DNA from 3 places in the Streptomyces sp. NPDC058678 genome. Region 1 is predicted to be linked to each of the others. Evidence: riboswitches for the same ligand, from Rfam matches in the RefSeq annotation. Region 1 holds a riboswitch; each other region holds the start of a gene.

Region 1 (7,470 bases):
CCTGGCTCGGAGCTGCTCGAGGAGCTGACCCGCCCCGCGCCCGGCTGCCGTACGCACTTCGTCAGCTTCTGGAGCGACCTCGACCACCTGATGGACCCGCTGGAGGCCGCCTGCATCGACCACCCCGACCTGACCGTGCAGAACGTCCGGGTGAGTGGCGTCGGGCATCTCGCCCTGCCCGTGCACCCCGCCGTCGCGACGGGGATACGGCAGGTGCTCGACACGGCACGGACGGCGGCCGAGGCCGACCCGCACACAGGCGGTCTGACCGTGGCGTAACGGCAGCCGGGACAACGGCCCGGGAAAGAGCCACAGACGAGCCGCACACAGACCGCACACAAGCCGTGCAGACGCTCCACAGGCACGCCTCAGGCGCGCCACAGACAGCCGCGGACAAGCCGCAAGCGAGCCGCAGACAGCCCACGCGAAGCCGATCATTATCGAACACTCTTCGAACGCAGGGCCAAACCCGCGCCCGCAGTCCCCCGAAACACGGCCGAATGCCCGTTTCCTTCAAGCACGAAACCTGACGAAGATTGTCGTGCCCGCATACCGCCGGGTACAGTCACCGCACTGCTCTGCCAGCCCCTGTTGTCGAGGCGAAAGAGAAGTTGGTGAACGACCGTCACCCGTCGGGGACCATGACCACCCCGACCCCGGCTTCCGAAGCCGCCTCGGCGCACTACGCGTCGTACGGCACCCAGGAAGTCCAGCACGGCGACTTCACCACGTACGGCAACTACGACGCCACAGGTTTCGACACGGGTGCGGGCACCGGTTTCGACACCGCCGTAGCGGCCACCACCTCCTTCGAGGCCGACCCCCTCTTCGGCTGCCTTCCCGGCGACGGCACGGGGTCGTACGACACCTCGGCATGGTCGACGGGCAGTCAGCAGGCCCCGAACTACGACGCGTACGCGGCCCAGCACCACGCGGCCTACGACACCGGCGCGTACGACACCACCGCCTGGACCGCCGAACACCAGCAGCTCGCCGCGATCCCGCCGCAGGCCACGAGCCCCGACGCCAGCGGGCAGTGGGAGGCGAGTGCCTGGCTCCGGCCCGACCAGTCCTGCGGCGGCCCGGCCGACCAGACCCAGCACTGGGAATGGGGCACGCAGGCCTTCGACACGGGCGCGTACGACGCCACTCAGTGGAACTCCGACGGCGGCGCCGCCACGACGGCCCACGACGAGTACGAACAGCAGGCGACGACCACCTTCGAACAGGTCGCCCACAACGAGACGTACGACGAGACGTACAACGAAAACGTTTCGCACGACGGCGAGTTGACCGGCAGCGCCACCGACGCCACGCCCGCCGAAGCCGACGCGCACCTCCTGGACGACCAGGAAGAAGTCACCCCGGCACCCGCACCGGCCGCGGCGTCCGCCCCGTCCTCGCGCGCCGCCGCCCGCGGCGCGTCCCGCTCGCGCCGCCGTACGCCCCCCAAGCGCTCCGCGCTGCTGACGGTGGCCGTCCCCTCGGCCTGTGTCATGGGCGTCGTGGGGATCGCCGCCGCGTCCGTCAGCGCGCTTGCCGACGACAGCAGCGACACGACGACGACCTTGGCGGACGCGACGGCCGTCAAGCCCTCCGCGGCGAACAACAAGCTGGACACCCAGCTGCAGAGCCTGTCCGCGGGCGCCGACGACTTCGCCGACCGGGCCAGCCGTACGCAGGAACGTATCGACCTCAAGGCCCAGCAGCTCGCCGAGAAGAAGAAGGCGGCCGCGGAGGCGGCGCGCAAGGAGCGGCTGCGGCCCAAGTACGCGCTGCCGGTCGCGCAGCACGGCCTCAGCGCCTACTACGGCCAGTCCGGCATCAACTGGATGTCCGTGCACACCGGCATCGACTTCCCGGTCTCCTACGGCACGACCGTGATGGCCGCCACCGACGGCACCGTGCGGACGCAGTGGAACAGCGCGTACGGCAACATGATGATCGTGACCGCGAAGGACGGCACGGAGACGTGGTACTGCCACCTCTCCAGCTACCGCGTCGCCTCCGGTACGACCGTCAAGGCCGGCGACCCGATCGCGTACTCCGGCAACTCCGGCAACTCGACCGGCCCGCACCTGCACTTCGAGGTACGGCCGGCGGGTGGCTCGGCCATCGACCCGCTGCCGTGGCTGCGCAGCCACGGGATCGACCCGACGTAGGACGTGAGGGGGCAGCCCCGGGCTGCTCCCTCAGGCCGACCGGCCCGGGCCCCGCCCCCGTCTCCTACAGCTTCTCCACCGGCGCGTACCGCAGCAGCAGCCGCTTCGGCTTGGTGTCCCCGAAGTCGATCGTCGCCTCCGCGTTGCCGCCCGTGCCCTTCACGCCCACGACCGTGCCGAGCCCGAACTGGTCGTGTGTCACCCGGTCCCCGACCGCCAGCGACACGGTCGGCTTCTCCGAGGTCCGGCGCGTGGCGAAGCCGGACGCACCCGAGGCGGACGAGCGGGAGCGGGACGACGACAGCGAGGCCGCCACCCCGGACGCCGGCCCGGAGGACATCGGCGCCATGGCACCCGTCCGCTTCCAGTCGACGTGCTGTGCCGGGATCTCCTCCAGGAACCGCGAGGGCGGGTTGTACGAGGGCTGTCCCCACGCGCTGCGCATCGACGACCGGGTCAGGTACAGCCGTTCCCGCGCGCGCGTGATGCCGACGTACGCCAGGCGCCGCTCCTCCTCCAGCTCCTTGGGCTGGCCGAGGGAGCGCATGTGCGGGAAGACGCCGTCCTCCATGCCGGTCAGGAAGACGACCGGGAACTCGAGGCCCTTGGCGGTGTGCAGGGTCATCAGGGTGATGACTCCGGAGCCGTCCTCGTCCTCGTCGGGGATCTGGTCGGAGTCGGCGACTAGCGCGACCCGCTCCAGGAATGCGGAGAGACCGCCCGGGGTCTCGCCCTCCCCGGACTCCTGCTCGAACTCCAGGGCCACGGCCGCGAGTTCCTGAAGGTTCTCGATGCGCGTCTCGTCCTGCGGGTCAGTGGACGCCTGCAACTCGGCGAGGTAGCCGGTCCGTTCGAGCACCGCCTCCAGGACGGTCGCGGGGCCCGCGCCGGACTCAACGATCGTGCGGAGGTCCTCCATGAGCGTGTTGAACCGCTTCACGGCGTTCGTCGAGCGCGCGGCCATGCCGTACGCCTCGTCGACGCGCTTGAGCGCCTGCGGGAAGCTGATCTTCTCCCGCTGGGACAGGGCGTCGATCATCGCCTCGGCGCGGTCGCCGATGCCCCGCTTGGGGACGTTCAGGATCCGGCGCAGCGGGACCGAGTCCTCCGGGTTGGCCAGCACCCGCAGGTAGGCGAGGACGTCCCGGACCTCCTTGCGCTCGTAGAAGCGGACGCCGCCGACGACCTTGTAGGGCAGGCCGACGCGGATGAAGATCTCTTCGAAGACACGGGACTGGGCGTTCGTACGGTAGAAGACGGCGACGTCTCCCGCCTTCGCGTTGCCCGCGTCGGTGAGACGGTCTATCTCGTCGGCGACGAACTGCGCCTCGTCGTGCTCGGTGTCGGCGACATAGCCGGTGATGCGCGCCCCGGCACCGGCGTTGGTCCACAGGTTCTTGGGGCGGCGGGACTCGTTGCGCTCGATGACGGCGTTGGCGACGGTGAGGATCGTCTGGGTGGAGCGGTAGTTCTGCTCCAGGAGGATCGTCGTCGCGTCCGGGTAGTCCTCCTCGAACTGGAGGATGTTGCGGATGGTCGCACCGCGGAAGGCGTAGATCGACTGGTCGGCGTCGCCCACCACGCACAGTTCGGCGGGCTGGAGGTCGTCCTGACTGGGCGGTACGTCCACCGGGTGCTCGGAGGTGCCGACGAGCTCCCTGACCAGGGAGTACTGGGCGTGGTTGGTGTCCTGGTACTCGTCGACGAGGACGTGCCGGAAGCGGCGGCGGTAGTGCTCGGCGACGTCCGGGAAGGCGCGGAGCAGGTTGACCGTCGTCATGATCAGGTCGTCGAAGTCGAGGGCGTTCGCCTCGCGCAGTCGTGACTGGTACATGGCGTAGGCCTGGGCGAGGGTCTTCTCGAAGCCGTCGGTGGCCTGGGCGGCGAAGTCCTCCTCGTCGATCAGCTCGTTCTTCAGGTTCGAGACCTTGGCGCTGAAGGACTTCGGCGGGAAGCGCTTGGGGTCGAGGTCCAGGTCACGGCAGACGAGCGCCATCAGACGCTTGCTGTCGGCCGCGTCGTAGATCGAGAAGGAGGAGGTGAAGCCCAGCTTCTTCGACTCCCGTCGCAGGATCCGCACGCAGGCACTGTGGAACGTCATCACCCACATCGCGTTCGCGCGCGGGCCGACGAGCTGCTCGACGCGTTCCTTCATCTCGCCCGCGGCTTTGTTGGTGAAGGTGATCGCGAGGATCTGGCCCGGATGCACGTGCCGCTCGCCGAGTAGGTGGGCGATGCGGTGGGTGAGTACGCGGGTCTTGCCGGAGCCCGCGCCGGCCACGATGAGCAGCGGGGTGCCGTGGTGCACGACCGCGGCGCGCTGGTTTTCGTTCAGTCCGTCCAGGAGCGCGGCCGCGTCCACCACCGGGCGCGGGGCGCCGTCACGGTAGTACGCGTCCCGGTCCGGCGGCACGTCGAACTTCCCGCCGAACAGATCGTCCGGAACCGGCTCCGGTACGTGATCGTCCTCGGGGGGTGGCGGGTGTTCCTCCTCGTGGGCCCGGGGGGCCTGGAGGTTCGCCAGGAAGCTGTCGTCAAAGAGGCTGCTCATCGCTCTCCGAGTCTAGGGCGCCCCACTGACAGCCCGCCGCCGCCCCGAGAACATCGCCTGATTCGGCGGCTTCAGGGGCCGAAGATCTTGCGGAGGTCGACCGACCCGGCCGACTTACCGTCCGCAAGGGTGTCATCACGGTCAGCGATCGGCCGAGTCGAGATGGTGGATCGCCTGCCGAAAGGACCGAAAGGCGCATATACCGCAGCAGAGCACCATGGATTGATCACGGCGAGCGGCATGCCTGACCCAAGGTCACGAAAATGTATCGGGCATATCGAACATCAACCTTCACAGGGGCCACACCAGTTGGCTACCGTGCCGGGCAGGCCGTACGACCCCCTCCGGCGAACGTCGCCGGGCCGCGCGGCCTCCGCCGAGTCCGACGCGCCGCCGTGCGCCCGGAGCCGGGGACCCACCGAACTTGGGGTGAATCGGCCCGCATTCCCTCCGGGGAAGGGCCGTAGGGCAAACCTTCCTAGCCACCCGCCCGAACCCGACAGCTAACTCGGTAGGCGGAACGTGGAAGGAGTCGCCTCCCTTGGCGTCGCACCGCAAGTCGCGTCCTTCGGGTACGCGCGTAGCAGGCATACGGACCCCCGCCCTTGCCACGGCCGCCCTCACCTCCGTGGCCCTGCTGTCCCAGACGGCCAACGCCGCCCCGTCGGCCGACGACAAACCGAGCCTCGAAGAGGTCGAGAAGAAGGTCGACGACCTGTACCGGCAGGCGGAGTCGGCGACCGACAAGTACAACGCGGCCGAGGAGAAGACCGCCAAGCAGCGCAAGCGCGTCGACACCCTCCTCGACGACGTCGCCAAGCGCACCCAGAGCCTCAACGAGGCCCGGGAGGAGCTCGGTTCCTTCGCCGCCGCCCAGTACCGCAGCGGCGCCTCCACCCCCGACACGGCGACCTTCCTGCTCGCGGACTCCCCGCAGGACTACTTCGACCAGACCCAGTTGATGGGCCGGCTGACCAATCGCCAGAAGGGCGCGGTCGACGACTACGTCACCGAGCAGTCCGCGACGATGAAGAAGCGCCAGGAGGCCACCGAGAGCCTTCGGACGCTCACCGAGTCGCAGGGCGACCTGAAGACCGCCAAGGCCACCGTCCAGAAGAAGCTCGCCGACGCCCGCGCGCTGCTGTCCCAGCTGACCGCCGAGGAGAAGGCACGGCTCGCGGCGATCGAGCAGAAGAAGCAGCAGGAGGCCGCGGCCAAGGCGGCGGAGCTGGCACGGCAGCAGGCGGCGGAGCAGAAGGCCCGGGAGGAGGCGGCTCAGCAGGAGGCGAACAGCAGCGCGTCGAGCTCGTCCTCCTCCACCTCCAGCTCCACCTCCACCGCCACGGACTCCGCGTACGCCACCAAGGCCGAGAAGGCACTCGCCTTCGCCCGCGCCCAGATCGGCAAGCCGTACGTCTGGGGCGCCACCGGCCCCGAGTCCTACGACTGCTCCGGGCTCACCCAGGCTGCCTGGAAGGCCGCCGGCGTGGACATCCCGCGCGTCACGTACGACCAGGTCAACGCCGGCACCACGGTCTCCCTCTCCGCCGCCCAGCCCGGTGACCTGGTGTTCTTCTACGACGATCTCAGCCACGTCGGCATGTACATCGGCAACGGCATGATGATCCACGCCCCGAAGCCGGGCGCGTACGTCCGCGAGGAGTCGATCTACTACGACGGCGAGTCGTCGATCCACAGCGTGGTGCGGCCGGCCTGACGCGACGCTCGAAGGCTCTGTCGGCGGCCTACGCCGCCGGCAGAGCCGAGGTCACGTCCACAGCACGGCGATGAAGATGTTCGCGGTGGTCAACAGGCCCACCAGGCCGAACAGCCCCTTCTCCACCTTCTCCTCATCCCGCTTCACGTAGACGAGCCCGAGGATCACGATCAGCAGGGCCAGCTTCACGCCGATCTTGATGTTGTTGACGGGCTGGTCGTCGGCCTGGTTGAGCCCGACCAGGATGACGCCGGTGACCAGCATCGTCAGGGCGCCGTGCAGCATCGCCGGGACGAACCGGGCGGTGCCCTGCCCCATCGCCTTCATCTGGGTGAGGAAGCCGCCGAGCAGCGAGGCGATGCCGACGATGTGCAGGCCGACGAAGAGATGGATGAGTACGTCCATGAGGCCGGAGCCTAATCAGGGCCCGGGCGCCGCCCGACACCGCCCCGCCCCGAGAACACCTCGCGCGCCCGCCACCCGTGCCGACCGGATCTTGCATATATGCGCCCCATAGCACTCCGCCGCCCCCATAGGTCCCGGTTCGACACATCGGTCATCGCTCTGCGTGAAGTAGACGGCCCTCACGGTGGATCACGGTCACATCCGGTCACCCGGCGGTCAGCTGGAGGAACTTCCGTACATCGCGTTACCAAGCCGTCACTGTCGGGTTTAGCGTCCTCCACCAGGTGACCGGCTCCCCACCGCCGCCCGGGCCAGGGGCGGCAGTCGGCCACCACCGCCGAGAAAGGTCCGGCGGCGGTCCGCTCCCCCTGTGCGGGTCGCCGCCGGACGCGTGACCGCCCGCGGGCGGCCGTACGTCCGCTCCGCCTGGCGTTCGTACGGACAAGGCGGTCGTACGAGTCGCACGAAAGGACGTGCAGTCCACGTGGCAGCGCACCGCAAGCCCCGGCAACGCTCAATCGCCGGCAGCAAGGCCCGTACGGCGGCGACGATCGCCCTCGCGGGCGCGGCGACCGCGACCGGCTTCGACGGGACCGGACACGCCGAACCGCAGCTCACGCCGGCGCAGGTCAAGG
Region 2 (7,470 bases), on a different contig from region 1:
CACCAGCCTCCCCGCAGCGATCCCTCCGCCCCAGCTCGGCCCCATCCCGGCTCCCACCCGGCGTTCCCCCAGCCGAGTCTCCGGATACCGTCAGGGAGTGACCGACCAGCCCACCCCCACGGACCCCGCCCCGGAACTCTTCACCTGGGAGTTCGCGACGGATCCCTACCCTGCCTACGCCTGGCTCCGCGAGAACGCCCCCGTGCACAGAACCAAACTCCCCAGCGGCGTGGAGGCCTGGCTGGTCACCCGGTACGTCGACGCCAAGCAGGCCCTCGCCGACCCGCGTCTGTCCAAGAACCCGGCGCATCACGACGAGCCCGCCCACGCCAAGGGCAAGACCGGCATCCCCGGTGAGCGCAAGGCCGAGCTGATGACCCATCTGCTCAACATCGACCCGCCGGACCACACGAGGCTCCGCCGGCTCGTCTCCAAGGCGTTCACGCCGAGACGCGTCGCCGAGTTCGCGGACCGGGTTCAGGAACTCACCGACCACCTCATCGACCAGTTCGCCGAGAAGGGCAGCGCCGACCTCATCCACGAGTTCGCCTTCCCCCTGCCCATCTACGCGATCTGCGACCTGCTCGGCGTCCCTCGCGAGGACCAGGACGACTTCCGGGACTGGGCGGGGATGATGATCCGTCACGGCGGAGGGCCCCGGGGCGGTGTGGCGCGGTCGGTGAAGAAGATGCGGGGCTATCTCGCTGAGCTCATCCACCGCAAGCGGGAAGCGCTACCGGAGACCGCCGCCCCCGGCGAGGACCTCATCTCCGGCCTCATCCGCGCCTCCGACCACGGCGAGCACCTCTCGGAGAACGAGGCGGCGGCCATGGCCTTCATCCTCTTGTTCGCAGGGTTCGAGACCACCGTCAACTTGATCGGCAACGGCACGTACGCCCTCCTCACCCACCCCGAGCAGCGAGACCGGCTCCAGAAGTCCCTCGCCGCCGGTGAACGGGGCCTCCTGGAGACCGGGGTGGAGGAACTGCTCCGCTACGACGGCCCCGTCGAGCTCGCCACCTGGCGGTTCGCGACCCAGCCGCTCCGCATCGGTGGGCAGGACATCGTGGCCGGCGATCCCGTTCTCGTCGTACTCGCCGCCGCGGACCGGGATCCGGAGCGGTTCGTCGATCCGGACACTCTCGACCTGTCCCGCCGTGACAATCAGCACCTCGGATACGGCCACGGCATCCACTACTGCCTGGGCGCACCCCTCGCCCGTCTGGAGGGGCAGACCGCGCTCGCCACGCTCCTGACGCGCCTTCCGGATCTGCAACTCGCGGTGGAATCGGCAGATTTGCGATGGCGGGGTGGTCTCATCATGCGCGGACTGAGGACGTTGCCCGTCGAGTTCACGCCGCGTGTCTGACTCCTCTCACCTGCGTAAAGGTGACGCGCCCTCACCTCTGTGATCTTCACGTGATCTACGCGGCATTAACTTGTGACAAGTGTTCGACTGCCTATACGTTCACGGATCAGCGCGGCGCCGAGCCTCACCCGCCGCGCTGGTCATCGTTGTCTCGCGAAAGGTTTCCGCATGCTCTCCGGGAACGGCCGTCATCGTCGCCCCCGCCAGGCTCCGGCCATCCTCGTGGCGGCCGGAGTGACGGGCTCCGCCATCGCGATCCCGCTCCTCGGCGCCACCGGCGCGAGCGCGGCGACCGGGACCACGTGGGACCAGGTGGCCAACTGCGAGACGGGTGGCTCCTGGAGCGAGAACAGCGGGGACGGGTACTACGGCGGGCTCCACATCGCCCAGAAGGACTGGGAGCAGTACGGCGGTCTCGACTTCGCCTCGCGCGCCGACCAGGCCAGCCGCAACCAGCAGATATCGGTCGCCGAGAAAATCCTCGCGGACAAGGGTGTCGGCTACTGGTCCACCTGCGGACTGCTCAACGGGCTCAGCAAGGACTCCGCGGCGGCCGACGTCGACACGGGTGTGGTGGACGGCGCGACGTCGGGCAGCGGCGAATCGTCCGACTCGCCCGGCTTGTCGGACTCCTCCGAGTCCTCGGCGGACTCGTCGGCAGACGCGTCCTCGGACGCGTCCGTGTCGCCCACCCCGTCCGGCTCCGGCGACCAGTCGGACGGGTCGGACAAGGCAGGCAACTCGGGCAAGTCCGACTCCTCCTCTGATTCCGTCCCGGGCTCCGATGACTCGCAGGACTCACAGGGTTCCGACAGCTCCGCCACGGACACCACGAAGCAGGATGACTCGGACAAGTCCTGGCAAGAGGGCGGCTCTTCGGCCCTCGTCGACACCGGCTCCCTCAGTGCCGGCCGGCACCGCGGTGGCAGTGCCGACGAGACCGCCGCCGACAGTGGTACCGGCGACGCCGCCGACGGCACCTCCACGGGCCGTCACGCCGTCCGCGCCGACTCGTACACCGTCCGCGTCGGAGACACTCTCGCGTCCATCGCGGACTCCCTTGACCTCCAGGGCGGGTGGCGCGAGCTCTACGCCGAGAACAAGCAGGCGATCGGCGTCGACCCGAGCGTCATCGTGCCCGGTCAGACCCTCTCCGTCGGTGTCGAATCGGGCGAAAACTAGCGGGAGTTCGCGTCACACTTCACACTGAATGTCCGTTTTAGTGAAAGTGTGGGATGACTCTCAGAAGCCCTGATCGTCTTTGAAATTCCGCGGATCGCGTGTCTACGGTCAGGACCGCTCGCCAACACGAGCCCCGGCTGCCGCAACGCCGAATCCTGCCAGCGGCCGTACGGGAACAGTCGTCGCGTCAAGCGCCGTAGGCAGGAGCGGGGGACCCAAGGTAAGCGCCGGAACCAGCAGTTGAGCTGGGTCCGGCTTGGGGTGAAGCCGTGCCGCGCACGAAACAGTGCGAGGCACGGCCGGGCAACTCAACCGGCCCGAACCCGACAGCTCACCTCGCAGGCGTCGGTGAGGGGATCCACCATGCTGTTTTCCGGCAAGGGCAAGCACCGCCGTCCGTCCAAGGCCACCCGGGCCATCGCCATCGCCGGTGTCACCGGCGCCGCCGTCGCCGCCCCGCTGATGGCGGCCGGCAACGCCTCCGCCGCCACCGCCTCCGAGTGGGACGCCGTCGCCCAGTGCGAGTCCGGCGGCAACTGGTCCATCAACACCGGCAACGGCTACTACGGCGGCCTGCAGTTCTCCGCCTCCACCTGGGCCGCGTACGGCGGCACGCAGTACGCCTCGCAGGCCAACCAGGCCTCCAAGTCGCAGCAGATAGCCGTCGCCGAGAAGGTCCTCGCCTCCCAGGGCAAGGGTGCCTGGCCGAGCTGCGGCGTGAACCTGTCGAGCTCCGCGTACAACGGCAGCACCGACACCTCGTCGAACAGCTCCAGCGGCTCCAGCAGCTCCAGCAGCGGTTCCTCGGAGACCACGACCCGTTCCTCGGAGCAGCAGGCGTCCCGTTCCGCGGACCGTCCGGCCGCGAAGAAGACCGTCACCACCCCGACCGGCAAGAAGGTCAAGAAGGGTGACGGCGAGTACAAGGTCGTCAAGGGCGACACCCTCAGCTCGATCGCCGAGGAGAACGACGTCAAGGGCGGCTGGGCGAAGCTGTTCGAGCTGAACAAGGACATCGTCGAGGACGCCAACCTCATCTACCCGGGCCAGCAGCTGCACCTGAAGTGACACGCGGCTCGTAGCTCAGCCACAGCGTCCTTATACCCGCGGGCTCCACAGTGGAGTCCGCGTGAGGGCCACCCCCGTCCCCACGGGCTCCCCGCTCCGGTGCGTCTTCCCCCGTACGCACCGGGGCGGGGCTTTTTCATGGGGTTTGACTGCGGGCTTCGGTGCCGGCTTCGGTGCGAGCCCCGTGCGTGGTTGCGTGCGGGGTTTCGTGGGGTTTCCGCGCACGTTGTACGGGGCTCTTTGTTCCGTTCGGAAACAATTTACTCTCGGTTCTGTCCATCGGGTGGTCGACGGGCTGGCCGATCGCCCGGAGCCGGTTAGGCTCGTCCCGCAGTACCCATCGCGGTCCTGCCAGCCCGCGTCACATTGAAGAAGGAGATGCTCGTGCCGTCCATCGACGTCGTCGTAGCCCGGGAAATCCTGGACTCCCGAGGCAACCCCACGGTCGAGGTCGAGGTCGGCCTCGACGACGGCAGCACGGGTCGTGCCGCCGTTCCGTCCGGTGCCTCCACGGGTGCCTTCGAGGCCATCGAGCTCCGCGACGGTGACCCGAACCGCTATCAGGGCAAGGGTGTCGAGAAGGCCGTCCTCGCCGTCATCGAGCAGATCGGCCCGGAGCTCGTCGGCTACGACGCCACCGAGCAGCGCCTGATCGACCAGGCGATGTTCGACCTGGACGCCACCGACAACAAGGGCTCGCTCGGCGCCAACGCCATCCTCGGCGTCTCCCTCGCCGTCGCCCACGCCGCCTCCGAGGCCAGCGACCTCCCCCTCTTCCGCTACCTGGGCGGCCCGAACGCGCACCTGCTGCCCGTTCCGATGATGAACATCCTGAACGGCGGCTCGCACGCCGACTCCAACGTGGACATCCAGGAGTTCATGATCGCGCCGATCGGCGCGGAGTCCTTCTCCGAGGCGCTGCGCTGGGGCACCGAGGTCTACCACACCCTCAAGAAGGTGCTGAAGTCCAAGGGCCTGTCCACCGGCCTCGGCGACGAGGGCGGCTTCGCCCCGAACCTCGGCTCCAACCGCGAGGCCCTCGACCTCATCCTCGAGGCCGTCAAGGAAGCCGGTTACACCCCCGGCGAGCAGATCGCCCTGGCCCTGGACGTCGCCGCCTCCGAGTTCTACAAGGACGGTGTCTACTCCTTCGAGGGCAAGGAGCGCTCCGCCGCCGAGATGACGGAGTACTACGAGGAGCTCGTCGCGGCCTACCCGCTCGTCTCCATCGAGGACCCGCTGTTCGAGGACGACTGGGCCGGCTGGAAGGTCCTCACCGACAAGCTCGGCGACAAGGTCCAGATCGTCGGCGACGACCTGTTCGTCACCAACCCGGAGCGCCTGGCCCGCGGCATCGAGGAGGGCGCCGCCAACGCCCTGCTCGTCAAGGTCAACCAGATCGGCTCGCTGACCGAGACCCTGGACGCCGTCGAGATGGCCCAGCGCAGCGGCTTCAAGTGCATGATGTCCCACCGCTCCGGCGAGACCGAGGACGTCACCATCGCCGACCTCGCCGTCGCCACCAACTGCGGCCAGATCAAGACCGGCGCCCCGGCCCGCTCCGAGCGCGTCGCCAAGTACAACCAGCTGCTGCGCATCGAGGAGATCCTCGACGACGCCGCGGTGTACGCCGGCCGCAGCGCGTTCCCGCGGTTCCGCTCTGCGAACTAGGCACAGCAAGGGCTGACCCAAGCGGGGTCAAGCCCTAGCCAGTCGTACGTACGTCCCCGTACCCGGTCCCGTACCGTGTCCGGGGACGTACGTACGTGTGAGACGGGAGGCGGGGGACATGGCCGTGAAGGACCGGGACCGTTTCTCCACCGCGACCAGGATCAAGCTGCTCGGCGAGCAGACCGCGGCCCGTGTCTACCGCTCCCAGACCAAACGGCAGGCCCGCCGCTCCCGGCTCACCGGCCGGGCCGCGCTGCTCGCCATGGTCCTGTGCACGCTGGTCGTGGCGCTCGCCTATCCCATAAGGCAGTACGTCTCCCAGCGCGCCGAGATCGCCGACGTGCAGCGCCAGCAGGAGCAGGCCCGGCAGCGGGTCGAGCAGCTGCGCGACCTCAAGGCGCGCTGGCAGGACGACGCGTACGCGGAGCAGCAGATCCGGCAGCGGCTGCACTACGTCATGCCGGGCGAGACTGGTTACATCGTCATCGACCCGGACGCGGCCAGGCAGTCGCGCGCCGACCTCGGCGCGGCCGACCGCCCCTGGTATGCGAACGTCTGGGACGGCGTCGACAAGTCCGACGCCTCCGACCAGTGAACCGACCGATGGAAAGACAGGCATGCAAACGCCCCCGCCGACCACCCCGCGCACCGAGCCCACCGACGCGGACGTCGAGGCCTTCAAGCAGCAGCTCGGGCGTCCGCCGCGCGGTCTGCGCGCGATCGCGCACCGTTGCCCGTGCGGCCAGCCGGACGTGGTCGAGACGGCCCCCCGCCTCCCCGACGGCACACCCTTCCCGACGCTGTACTACCTGACGTGCCCCAAGGCGAACTCCGCCATCGGCACCCTCGAGGCGAACGGCGTGATGAAGGAGATGACCGAGCGGCTGGAGACCGACCCGAAGCTCGCTGCCGCCTACCGCGCCGCGCACGAGGACTACGTCCGGCGCCGCGACGAGATCGAGGAGCTGAAGGGCTTCCCCAGCGCGGGCGGCATGCCGGACCGGGTGAAGTGCCTGCACGTCCTGGTCGCCCACTCCCTGGCGGCCGGTCCCGGGGTCAACCCGCTGGGCGACGAGGCGCTGGAGATGCTGCCGGAGTGGTGGCGCAAGGGGACGTGTGTGACGCCCGTTCAGGACGTTCCGGTTCAGGGGGAGGCCAAGTGACCCGGGTCGCCGCCGTCGACTGCGGTACGAACTCCATCCGGCTCCTCGTCGCCGACACCCCTGCGTCCGACAGCGCCTCCGGCGCGGGGGCGACCGGCGACCTGGTCGAACTGGACCGCCGTATGACGATCGTCCGCCTCGGGCAGGGCGTCGACCGTACCGGCCGGCTGGCCCCCGAGGCTCTGGAGCGGACCTTCGCCGCCTGCCGCGAGTACGCGGCGATCATCAAGGAGCACGGCGCGGAGCGGCTGCGTTTCGTCGCGACCTCCGCCTCCCGGGACGCGGAGAACCGGGAGGAGTTCGTGCGCGGGGTGCTGGACATCCTCGGTGTCGAGCCGGAGGTCATCACCGGCGACCAGGAGGCCGAGTTCTCCTTCACCGGCGCCACCAGGGAGCTGACCGGCCGCGACGACCACGCCAAGCCCTACCTCGTCGTGGACATCGGCGGCGGCTCGACCGAGTTCGTCGTCGGCGACGACCACGTGCGCGCGGCGCGCTCCGTGGACGTGGGGTGCGTCCGGATGACCGAGCGGCACCTGGTGCGGGACGGGGCGGTGAGCGACCCGCCCTCCAAGGAGCAGATAACGGCGATGCGGGCCGACATCGAGGCGGCCCTCGATCTCGCCGAGCAGACGGTCCCGCTGCGGGAGGCGCACACACTGGTGGGCCTGGCCGGCTCGGTGACGACGATCTCGGCGATCGCCCAGAACCTCCCCGAGTACGACTCCACGGCCATCCACCACTCCCGCGTCACCCACGACCGGGTCCGCGAGATCACCGAGTGGCTGCTCGCCTCCACCCATGCCGAGCGCGCGGCGGTCCCCTCCATGCATCCGGGGCGCGTCGACGTCATCGGGGCGGGCGCCCTCGTCCTGCTCTCGATCATGGAGCGGATCGGCGCGGAGGAGGTCGTCGTGAGCGAGCACGACATCCTCGACGGCATCGCGTGGTCCCTCGCCTGACCCTCAATTCCCCTTGGACTAGGCTCACATGTGCGAATCATGGGGTCAGGGACAA
Region 3 (7,470 bases), on a different contig from region 1:
CGGCGACAGCCTGCCCTTGGCGGTCACGTGGTCGCCCGAGGACTCCCCGCGCAGCCGACGGCCGATCCACGGCACCAGGTACTCGCGCGCCCAGTGCACGTTGTCCCGCCGGACCTCGAGCGTGCCGCGCGGCGGCAGCGGCGGCCAGGGCTGGTCCGGGTCGGCCGGGATCTCCAGACCGAGGACCTGCCCCGCGCGCAGCGCCACGCGCGTGTGCCCGTCCGCCGACAGGTGGAGCCGGTCGCCGTCCCATGCCCGCCGGTCCTGAACGGTCTTCAGGGACCACAGGTCGAGCACCGGACAGCCGTGGCGGTCGGCGATGGCCCGCACATGTCCGTTGTAGGTGGCGATCTTGCCGCGCAGATGCTTGAGGACGGGCACGCCACGGGTGTCGAACCCGGTCGTCACCATCACCGTGCCCGCGACGGCGGTGAGCTGCACCACCGCCCGCTCGAAACGCTCGGCCACCTCGTCGGGGTCGGTGCCGGGCCGCAGGATGTCGTTGCCACCGGCACAGAAAGAGACCAGGTCAGGGGCCAGTTCGAGGGCCTGCGGAAGCTGGCCCTCCACCACCTGGTCGAGCAGTTTCCCGCGGACCGCGAGGTTCGCGTACCTGAAGTCGCCCTCGGGTCGCCGGTCCGCGAGCAGTACCGCGAACCGGTCGGCCCAGCCGACGAACGACCCGTCGGGGCCGGGGTCGCCGACGCCCTCGGTGAAGCTGTCCCCCACCGCCACGTACGACCCGATCACTGATCTGTTGTCACTCTTCGAATCGTCTGCCACGTCGGCCCATGATTCCCCTTGGGATGTGAGCTACGCGACCGTAGGAAGGGGTTGACGGGCGGTGAGATAAGCCACTCTTCAAGGATTGGTCAAAGCAGGAATAGCCCTGCCTTCACCGCTGTTGGGGCTGCAACCGCCACACCCGGAACCCGCTGATCCGGAAGTGGCTCCAGGTGGTCCGGAAGGCGAAGTGCCCGCTCGTGTAGGGCTCGGGGTCGCCGTAGTCGAAGACGAGCCTCCCGTTGTTCCACCACCGGACGCCCGAGCCGTCGGAGACGATCCGGACCCGGTTCGGCTCGTTCGGCACGAGCAGCGGCTCGGTGTAGTCGTACACGAGCGGCCGGACGCCCGCCTCTCCGACGTAGCGGCGCAGCCGGGTCGTGGTGTTGTAGTTGGCGCCGTATCCGGAGTAGTAGGTCTTGAGGTAGTCGTACTCCGCCAGCGCCCCGCCCCGCTGCGTGGCGAAAAGGTCGTCGGGGGAACGGACGTCGACGGCGTTCCAGAAGTTGTTGAGGTCGGAGACCCGGTCGTTGACCCCGCCCGCCGACACCGGAGTGGCGGTGTACTCCAGGACGTACGGGCCTTCGAGCCGTTCCTTGAACCAGACCGTCGCGCCGGCGGGCACGTCGATGTCCAGGACCCCGCGGGAGGCGGTGACGGTACCGCCCTTCTCGAGTTCCACCGCCCACCGGCCGAGACCGTGGCGGAAGTCGTCGCGGGCGATCAGCCGGCGATGACGGGGCGTGGCGCTCGCGTCGGTCGCGGGCGCGAGGGCGGCCAGGGCGGCGCCCGCGGTGAGGGCTCCGAAGGCTCTACGCGTGGTCGTCACGGGAGACGGCTCCTTCCAGGAGGGTGATCGAGGGCTTCGGCACAGACGGAGAAAGCGCTTGCACCGGTGCGGAGTTCACTGTGTCCCCTCTCTCCCCTCACTGTCGACGCTCCGTGCACCCCTGCCACAAGACCGCAACGAAGTGATCATGAGTGAGGAAGGGCGAACGCACCGAAGGCCGGACCCGGGGATCGGGGTCCGGCCTTCGGTGGTGTGTGGGGCGCCACCCTCAGGGGCGCTGGAAGGAGCGTCAGCCGACGGCCACGCCCTTCGAGCGGAGGTAGGCGACCGGGTCCACGTCCGAGCCGTAGTCGGGCGTGGTGCGGATCTCGAAGTGCAGGTGCGGACCGGTCACGTTGCCGGTGGCGCCGGAGAGGCCGACCTGCTGGCCGGCCGTCACGGACTGGCCGCTGGAGACGGAGAGCGAGGACAGGTGGGCGTACTGGGCGTAGTAGCCGTCGGCGAGCTTGATGACGACCTGGTTGCCGTACGCGCCGCCCCAGCCCGCGGAGACGACCGTGCCCGCGCCGACCGCCTTCAGGGAGGTGCCGGTTGGGACGACGAAGTCGACGCCCGTGTGGTAGCCGCTGGACCACATGCTGCCCGCCGTGCGGTAGGCGGTACCGACGGAGGCACCGCTCACCGGGAGGCTGAAGCCGCTGGAGTTGCCGGCGGTGTCGGCGCTCTGGGCGGCCGCCTCGGTCTTCGACGAGGAGGACGACTGCGACGACGCGGATGAATCAGACGAATCCGACGACTTGGACGGCTTCGACGAATCCGACGACTTGGACGAAGAAGAGGAAGAGTCCGAGGAGGACGACGACTTGGGCGTGCTCGTCGCCGCCTTCTTGCCGATCGAGAGCTTCAGGCCGGGGTGGATCAGCGACGGGTCGTCGCCGACGGCCGCGCGGTTGTCGGAGTAGAGCTTCTTCCAGCCACCGCTGACGTTCTGCTCGTCCGCGATCTTCGCGAGATAGTCACCGGCTCGCACGGAGTAGGTCTTCGCGCCCGAAGTCTGCGCGGCCTCCTGCTTTTCGGCCGCCGCCTTTTCGGCCACCTTCTGCACGGTGGCCGGAACGGACGACTGAACGGCCTTTTCCGAGACGGACTGCGGGGTGGCGGCGTGCGCGCCGGTGGCCCCGAGAAGCGGGAGCGCAAGTGCGGCGCCGCCGGTTCCGGCGACGGCGATGGAGCGAGTGAAGCGCTGGGACTTCGGTCGGCGGTGCTTACCCTTCGCGGGCATGGCGAATTCCTCTCCGGCGCCTGCGAGGTGAGCTGTCGGGTGCGGACTGGAGATGCCCGGCCGTACCGAAGTACGACTTAACCCCTAGCCGTTCCGGAGACCGGAACAGGCGTTGTACCTGTGGGTCCCCCGCTCCTGCCGTGTACGGGTGGGTGTGTGCGGGTTCCGGGCGGCGGCAGGATTGGGCGTCCGTCCGGATGAGTGGTGAACGTAAGCGACCAGGACGCAAAGGGACAAGTAAGTGGTTGCCCCCGAATACCTTTCTGTTGGTCACCTGAGAGAATTCCCGGTCACACTGAGTGCATTAGGGGACTGCCCTTTTGGCCAAACACCCATGAAAAGCGTGTTGATTACGTGAACATGACGGGCAACGCACGGTCACGAATATGACGCTCCTCACGTGGCCGCCCCCCAGGCGCCTTTGCTCCGACCGGAGTTGGAACGAAGGCGCCATTTCAGACAGAAACCCTAGATACGACGCAGGCGGAGAATCGTCGCATCCAGGTCACCGCGCACCTGCGTCCGCAGTCCGTGATGCAGCAGTACGGCACCTCTGTGAACTTCGCCCGTTTCGCGGCATTCATACGACGCTGACGGGTCGAGGCCTCGCAGTCGCAGCGCCGGCACGGGCTCGCCGTAGCGCTGCGCTTGGAGCCAGGCCAGGACGACGGCCTCGTCGCCCAGCACGTACTGCACCGCGCTCAGCCCGCCCTCCGGGGGCCGCAGCCGGTAGAGGTCGCCGCGCTGCACGAGGGGCCGGATCTCCTTGTAGAGAGCCACCCAGTCACCGGCCTCGGCGAGCTCCTCCTCGGTCCACTCGGCGAGGTCCCCGCCGACGCCGAGCACCCCGGCCATGGCGCTCACGAAGCGGAACCGCAGCGAGCTGACCCGGCCGTTGAGCTGGGTGTTGGGGCTGTCGGTGACCCAGGCGGCCATGACCCGGGCGGGGTGGACCTGACTGAAGCCGTGCTGGATGGCGAGCCGGTCGAGCGGGTCGGTGTTGTCGGAGGTCCACACCTGGTCCGTACGGCTCATCACGCCGAGGTCGATCCGGCCGCCGCCGCCCGAGCAGGACTCGAAGGCGACGCCCGGGTGGGCGGCCCGCAGCCGGTCCAACAGGCGGTACAGGGCGTGCACGTGGTCGACCCACAGGCGCTGCGGATAGGACTCGCCGGGCCAGCCCGCGTCGGTGAAGCAGCGGTTGAAGTCCCACTTCACGTAGTCGATCGGGGCACTGGAGAGGAGCTCGTGGAGCTGCCCCCAGAGGTATTCCTGGACGTCCTCGCGCGCGAGGTTCAGTACGAGTTGATTGCGCAGTTCCGTCCGCTTTCGTCCCGACTGGTACTGCACCCAGTCCGGGTGAGCCCGGTACAGCTCGCTGTCCGGGTTGACCATCTCCGGCTCGACCCAGATGCCGAACCGCATACCGAGGGCGTGCACGTAGTCGCCGAGCGGCTTGAGGCCGCCGGGGAAGCGGTCGGGGTTGGGCTTCCAGTCGCCGAGCCCGGCGCGGTCGCTGGTGCGGGCTCCGAACCAGCCGTCGTCGACGACGAACAGCTCGACGCCGATCGCCGCGGCCCGCCGCGCCAGCACCCCCTGCTGCTCCTCGGAGATGTCGAACTCCGTGGCCTCCCAGGAGTTGAACAGCACCGGCCGGTCCTGGTCCGCGTCCGGGATCACATACGCACGCTGGTACGCGTGCCAGGCGCGGCTCGCCCCGCCGAAGCCGCCGTCGCTCCACAGGCCGGCGAACACGGGCGTCGTGAAGGACTCCCCCGCCGCCAGCCGCAGCAGGCCGGAGTCGTCGTACCCGGCCCCGCCGGTGATCTGCACGCGGGCGTCCGGGAGTTGGGCCACGGCGATCCGCCAGGACCCGGACCAGCCGAGGGCGCAGCCGTAGACCTCGCCGCGCTCCTCGGTGGCGTCGGTGTCGAGCGCGACCCAGGGCAGGTGCTGGTGTCCGGTGTGGCCGCGGCGGCTGCCGATGACCTTCTCACCGTAGGTGAGGGGGGAGCGCACGAGCCGGGACTCCGCGGCCCAGCGGCCGTGCAGCTGGGACAGCCGCCAGCCGTCGCGGTCGGGCAGGGTCCAGACGGCGGAGTCGGCGCGCAGGAGCTCCCGGGCCGGCCCGTCGTTGTCCAGGGTCACCCAGCGTTCGAGGACGTCGTGGCGCATCCGGTAGTGCAGCGTGATCGCCAGCCCGCCGTCGCGGAACCGCAGCCGCAGTCCGTCGTCCTCGGCACGCTCGTACGCCTCGAAGCGCCACTCGGTGCCGCGCCCCTCCTCCGTGCGCACCGACAGGGCGGGCCGGACGAAGCGGGGACCACCCTCGACGGGGTACTCCTCGCGGCCGTCGAGCGGGGACTCGAAGGGCCAGTAGTCGGGCAGCGGGCGGACAGCGAGCGCCTCGGCGTCGGCGAGGGCGATCCGTGGCCCCCAGTGCAGGTGCAGGAGCTCGTCGTCAGCGGTGAGGTGGACGGCGTAACCGCTGGTCGGCCCCGACAGGAGCCATGTGCGGCCGTTCTCGGCGATCTCCAGCATGCAGTCCCTCACAGATTCGAACAGGCACGAACAGGTGCACTCAAGCCCCAACATCATCAAGGTGCGCGAGCCCTCCGTGCAACGCCTGTGGACAACTCATTGCCCCAGGAACCCATGTCGTATCGTCGAGTGGGTGCCCGTCGCCGAGCCGCGTCGGCGGGACGGAGTGGGAGGAGCTTTCGTGACGCAGCAGGTCCCGTCGACCGAACCGCAGCTGGCCGCAGTGCGCAACTTCCGGGACGTGGGCGGGCTGCCGACGGTGGACGGACGGCGGGTGCGGCACGGAGTGCTGTTCCGCAGCGGCCACCTCGCGCACGCGACGGAGGAGGACCGCGCGTTCCTCGAGTCCCTGGGCCTGCACACGATCTTCGACTTCCGCAATGCCGCGGACCAGAAGCTGGAGGGTCCCGACGTCGAACTGCGGGGCGTGCGGAATGTGAACCTGCCGCTGAGCGACCCGGCGGACGGCGCGGAGTTCTGGAAGATGGTCCGCGACGGCGACCTCGACCAGCTGCGCGAGCTGCTGTCCGACGGCAGGGCCGCCAACCGGATGATCGCGTCGTACCGCATGATCATCAAGGAGCGCACCGCCGAGCACTCCCGCGTGCTGTACTCGGTCGCCGAGGACAGCGTCCCGGTGCTGATGCACTGCGCGGCCGGCAAGGACCGCGCCGGGCTGTCGATAGCGGTGACGCTGCTGGCCCTGGGCGTGGAGCGGGAGGCGATCGTCACCGACTACCTGAAGTCGAACGCCAGGCACCGCCGCTACAAGGTGCGCCGCAGCAGCAGCGCAGCCTCGGCCTACTCCCCCGAGGTCATGGAACTGCTCAGCCCCCTGTTCGACGCGCGCGCCGAGTATCTGGCGACGGCCTTCGACACCATCGACGAGACGTGGGGCAGCGTGGAGACGTACCTGGAGCAGGGGCTCGGAGTCACTCCGGCGATCCGGGAGCGGCTGCGGGAGCGCCTGCTCGACTGAGCGCTCACTGTTGGGCCCCCAGCGCGAACAGCAGATAGACGAAGGCCGCGAACAGGTGCCCCACCGCCAGGTAGATGATCAGCCGCACCCACAGGGCGCGGGGGAACTTCTCCTCAATGTTGCTCATGGCATGTCTCCGATGGTGGGGCCCAGGCACAGCGCGGCCGTGGGGCTCTGCAGCAGGGTGTGGACGAACAGGAGCTCCACCCCGCCGCGGTCCTCGGCGACGATGCGGTGCGGGGTCAGCGAGTCGAAGTGGGCGCTGTCGCCCGTCGCGAGCAGGTGCGTGGTGTCCCCGAGGCGCAGCCGCAGCCGCCCTTCGAGGACGTACAGCCACTCCTCGCCGGGGTGCACGCGCACGATGTCGCCCTGGGAGCCGTAGGGCACGTGGACCCGCAGGGCCTGCATGCCACGGCCGGGTGCGCCGGCCTGCCAGTAGGTCCAGCCGCCCGCCCCGGTCGGCTCCATGTCGGCGGCGCGCACCACGGCGTCCCGGTCGGCGACCGTCTCGCCGAGCAGTTCCGAGACCGTCGTACCGTAGATCCGGGCGAGACCCAGCAACATCGGCAGCGAGGGCTGGCGCTGCCCGGTCTCCAGCCGGGAGAGGTGGGCGGGCGACAGACCGGCGGCGCGGGCCGCGGCCTCCAGGGTGAGGGAGGCACGGCGGCGCAGGGCACGCAACTGCGGTGCCACCAGTGGGATCGCCTCGACAGAGGGCGCAGGTGGCCCGGACGGCCCGGGGGGCTCAAACTCGGGAGAGCTCATGCTCTCCATTCAGCCCGAGCCTTGCCTCTGCGGCAAGTTTCTTGCCTCAGAGGCAAAATCCCAGGAGCGCCCCTACCGGTTGGCAACCGCCTGTTTGATCAGCGTCTTGCTGAAGTCCCACATCAGACCGCCACCACTGTGCGCGTCGTCCATCACGTCCGTGAAGGCGTCGACGAACCGGTCCACCTCCCGTTCCCCGATGATCAGCGGCGGGATCAGCTTGATCACCTCCAGATGATCGCCGGACACCTGGGTGAGGATCCGGTGGCGCTGCAGCAGCGGCACGACGACCATCTGCGCGAACAACCCCTTGCGGGCGGCCTGCAGCAT

The links. Region 1 has a riboswitch for cyclic di-AMP ahead of ACFWWR_RS14455 (NlpC/P60 family protein). Riboswitches for the same ligand answer to the same signal wherever they lie in the genome.
Region 2: it holds a riboswitch for cyclic di-AMP, as region 1 does, so the genes downstream of both, ACFWWR_RS24985 (transglycosylase family protein) here and ACFWWR_RS14455 (NlpC/P60 family protein) in region 1, are expected to answer to the same signal.
Region 3: it holds a riboswitch for cyclic di-AMP, as region 1 does, so the genes downstream of both, ACFWWR_RS01290 (peptidoglycan DD-metalloendopeptidase family protein) here and ACFWWR_RS14455 (NlpC/P60 family protein) in region 1, are expected to answer to the same signal.

The regions. Positions count from the first base shown of each region.
Region 1 covers NZ_JBHXSG010000012.1:145,525-152,994, reverse strand. The annotation lists gene ACFWWR_RS14470 (esterase/lipase family protein) at 1-279, shown strand, start outside; gene ACFWWR_RS14465 (M23 family metallopeptidase) at 642-2,162, shown strand; gene pcrA (DNA helicase PcrA) at 2,227-4,713, opposite strand; cyclic di-AMP (ydaO/yuaA leader) riboswitch at 5,078-5,247, shown strand; gene ACFWWR_RS14455 (NlpC/P60 family protein) at 5,255-6,430, shown strand; gene ACFWWR_RS14450 (hypothetical protein) at 6,482-6,835, opposite strand; gene ACFWWR_RS14445 (NlpC/P60 family protein) at 7,320-7,470, shown strand, end outside.
Region 2 covers NZ_JBHXSG010000029.1:10,065-17,534, forward strand. The annotation lists gene ACFWWR_RS24975 (cytochrome P450) at 98-1,369, shown strand; gene ACFWWR_RS24980 (transglycosylase family protein) at 1,538-2,551, shown strand; cyclic di-AMP (ydaO/yuaA leader) riboswitch at 2,734-2,911, shown strand; gene ACFWWR_RS24985 (transglycosylase family protein) at 2,915-3,619, shown strand; gene eno (phosphopyruvate hydratase) at 4,004-5,290, shown strand; gene ACFWWR_RS24995 (septum formation initiator family protein) at 5,409-5,885, shown strand; gene ACFWWR_RS25000 (DUF501 domain-containing protein) at 5,908-6,453, shown strand; gene ACFWWR_RS25005 (exopolyphosphatase) at 6,450-7,415, shown strand.
Region 3 covers NZ_JBHXSG010000001.1:291,365-298,834, reverse strand. The annotation lists gene ACFWWR_RS01300 (SGNH/GDSL hydrolase family protein) at 1-750, opposite strand, end outside; gene ACFWWR_RS01295 (DUF6250 domain-containing protein) at 896-1,612, opposite strand; gene ACFWWR_RS01290 (peptidoglycan DD-metalloendopeptidase family protein) at 1,863-2,855, opposite strand; cyclic di-AMP (ydaO/yuaA leader) riboswitch at 2,860-3,020, opposite strand; gene ACFWWR_RS01285 (alpha-galactosidase) at 3,324-5,396, opposite strand; gene ACFWWR_RS01280 (tyrosine-protein phosphatase) at 5,578-6,375, shown strand; gene ACFWWR_RS01275 (DUF6126 family protein) at 6,380-6,502, opposite strand; gene ACFWWR_RS01270 (helix-turn-helix domain-containing protein) at 6,499-7,140, opposite strand; gene ACFWWR_RS01265 (aspartate aminotransferase family protein) at 7,213-7,470, opposite strand, start outside.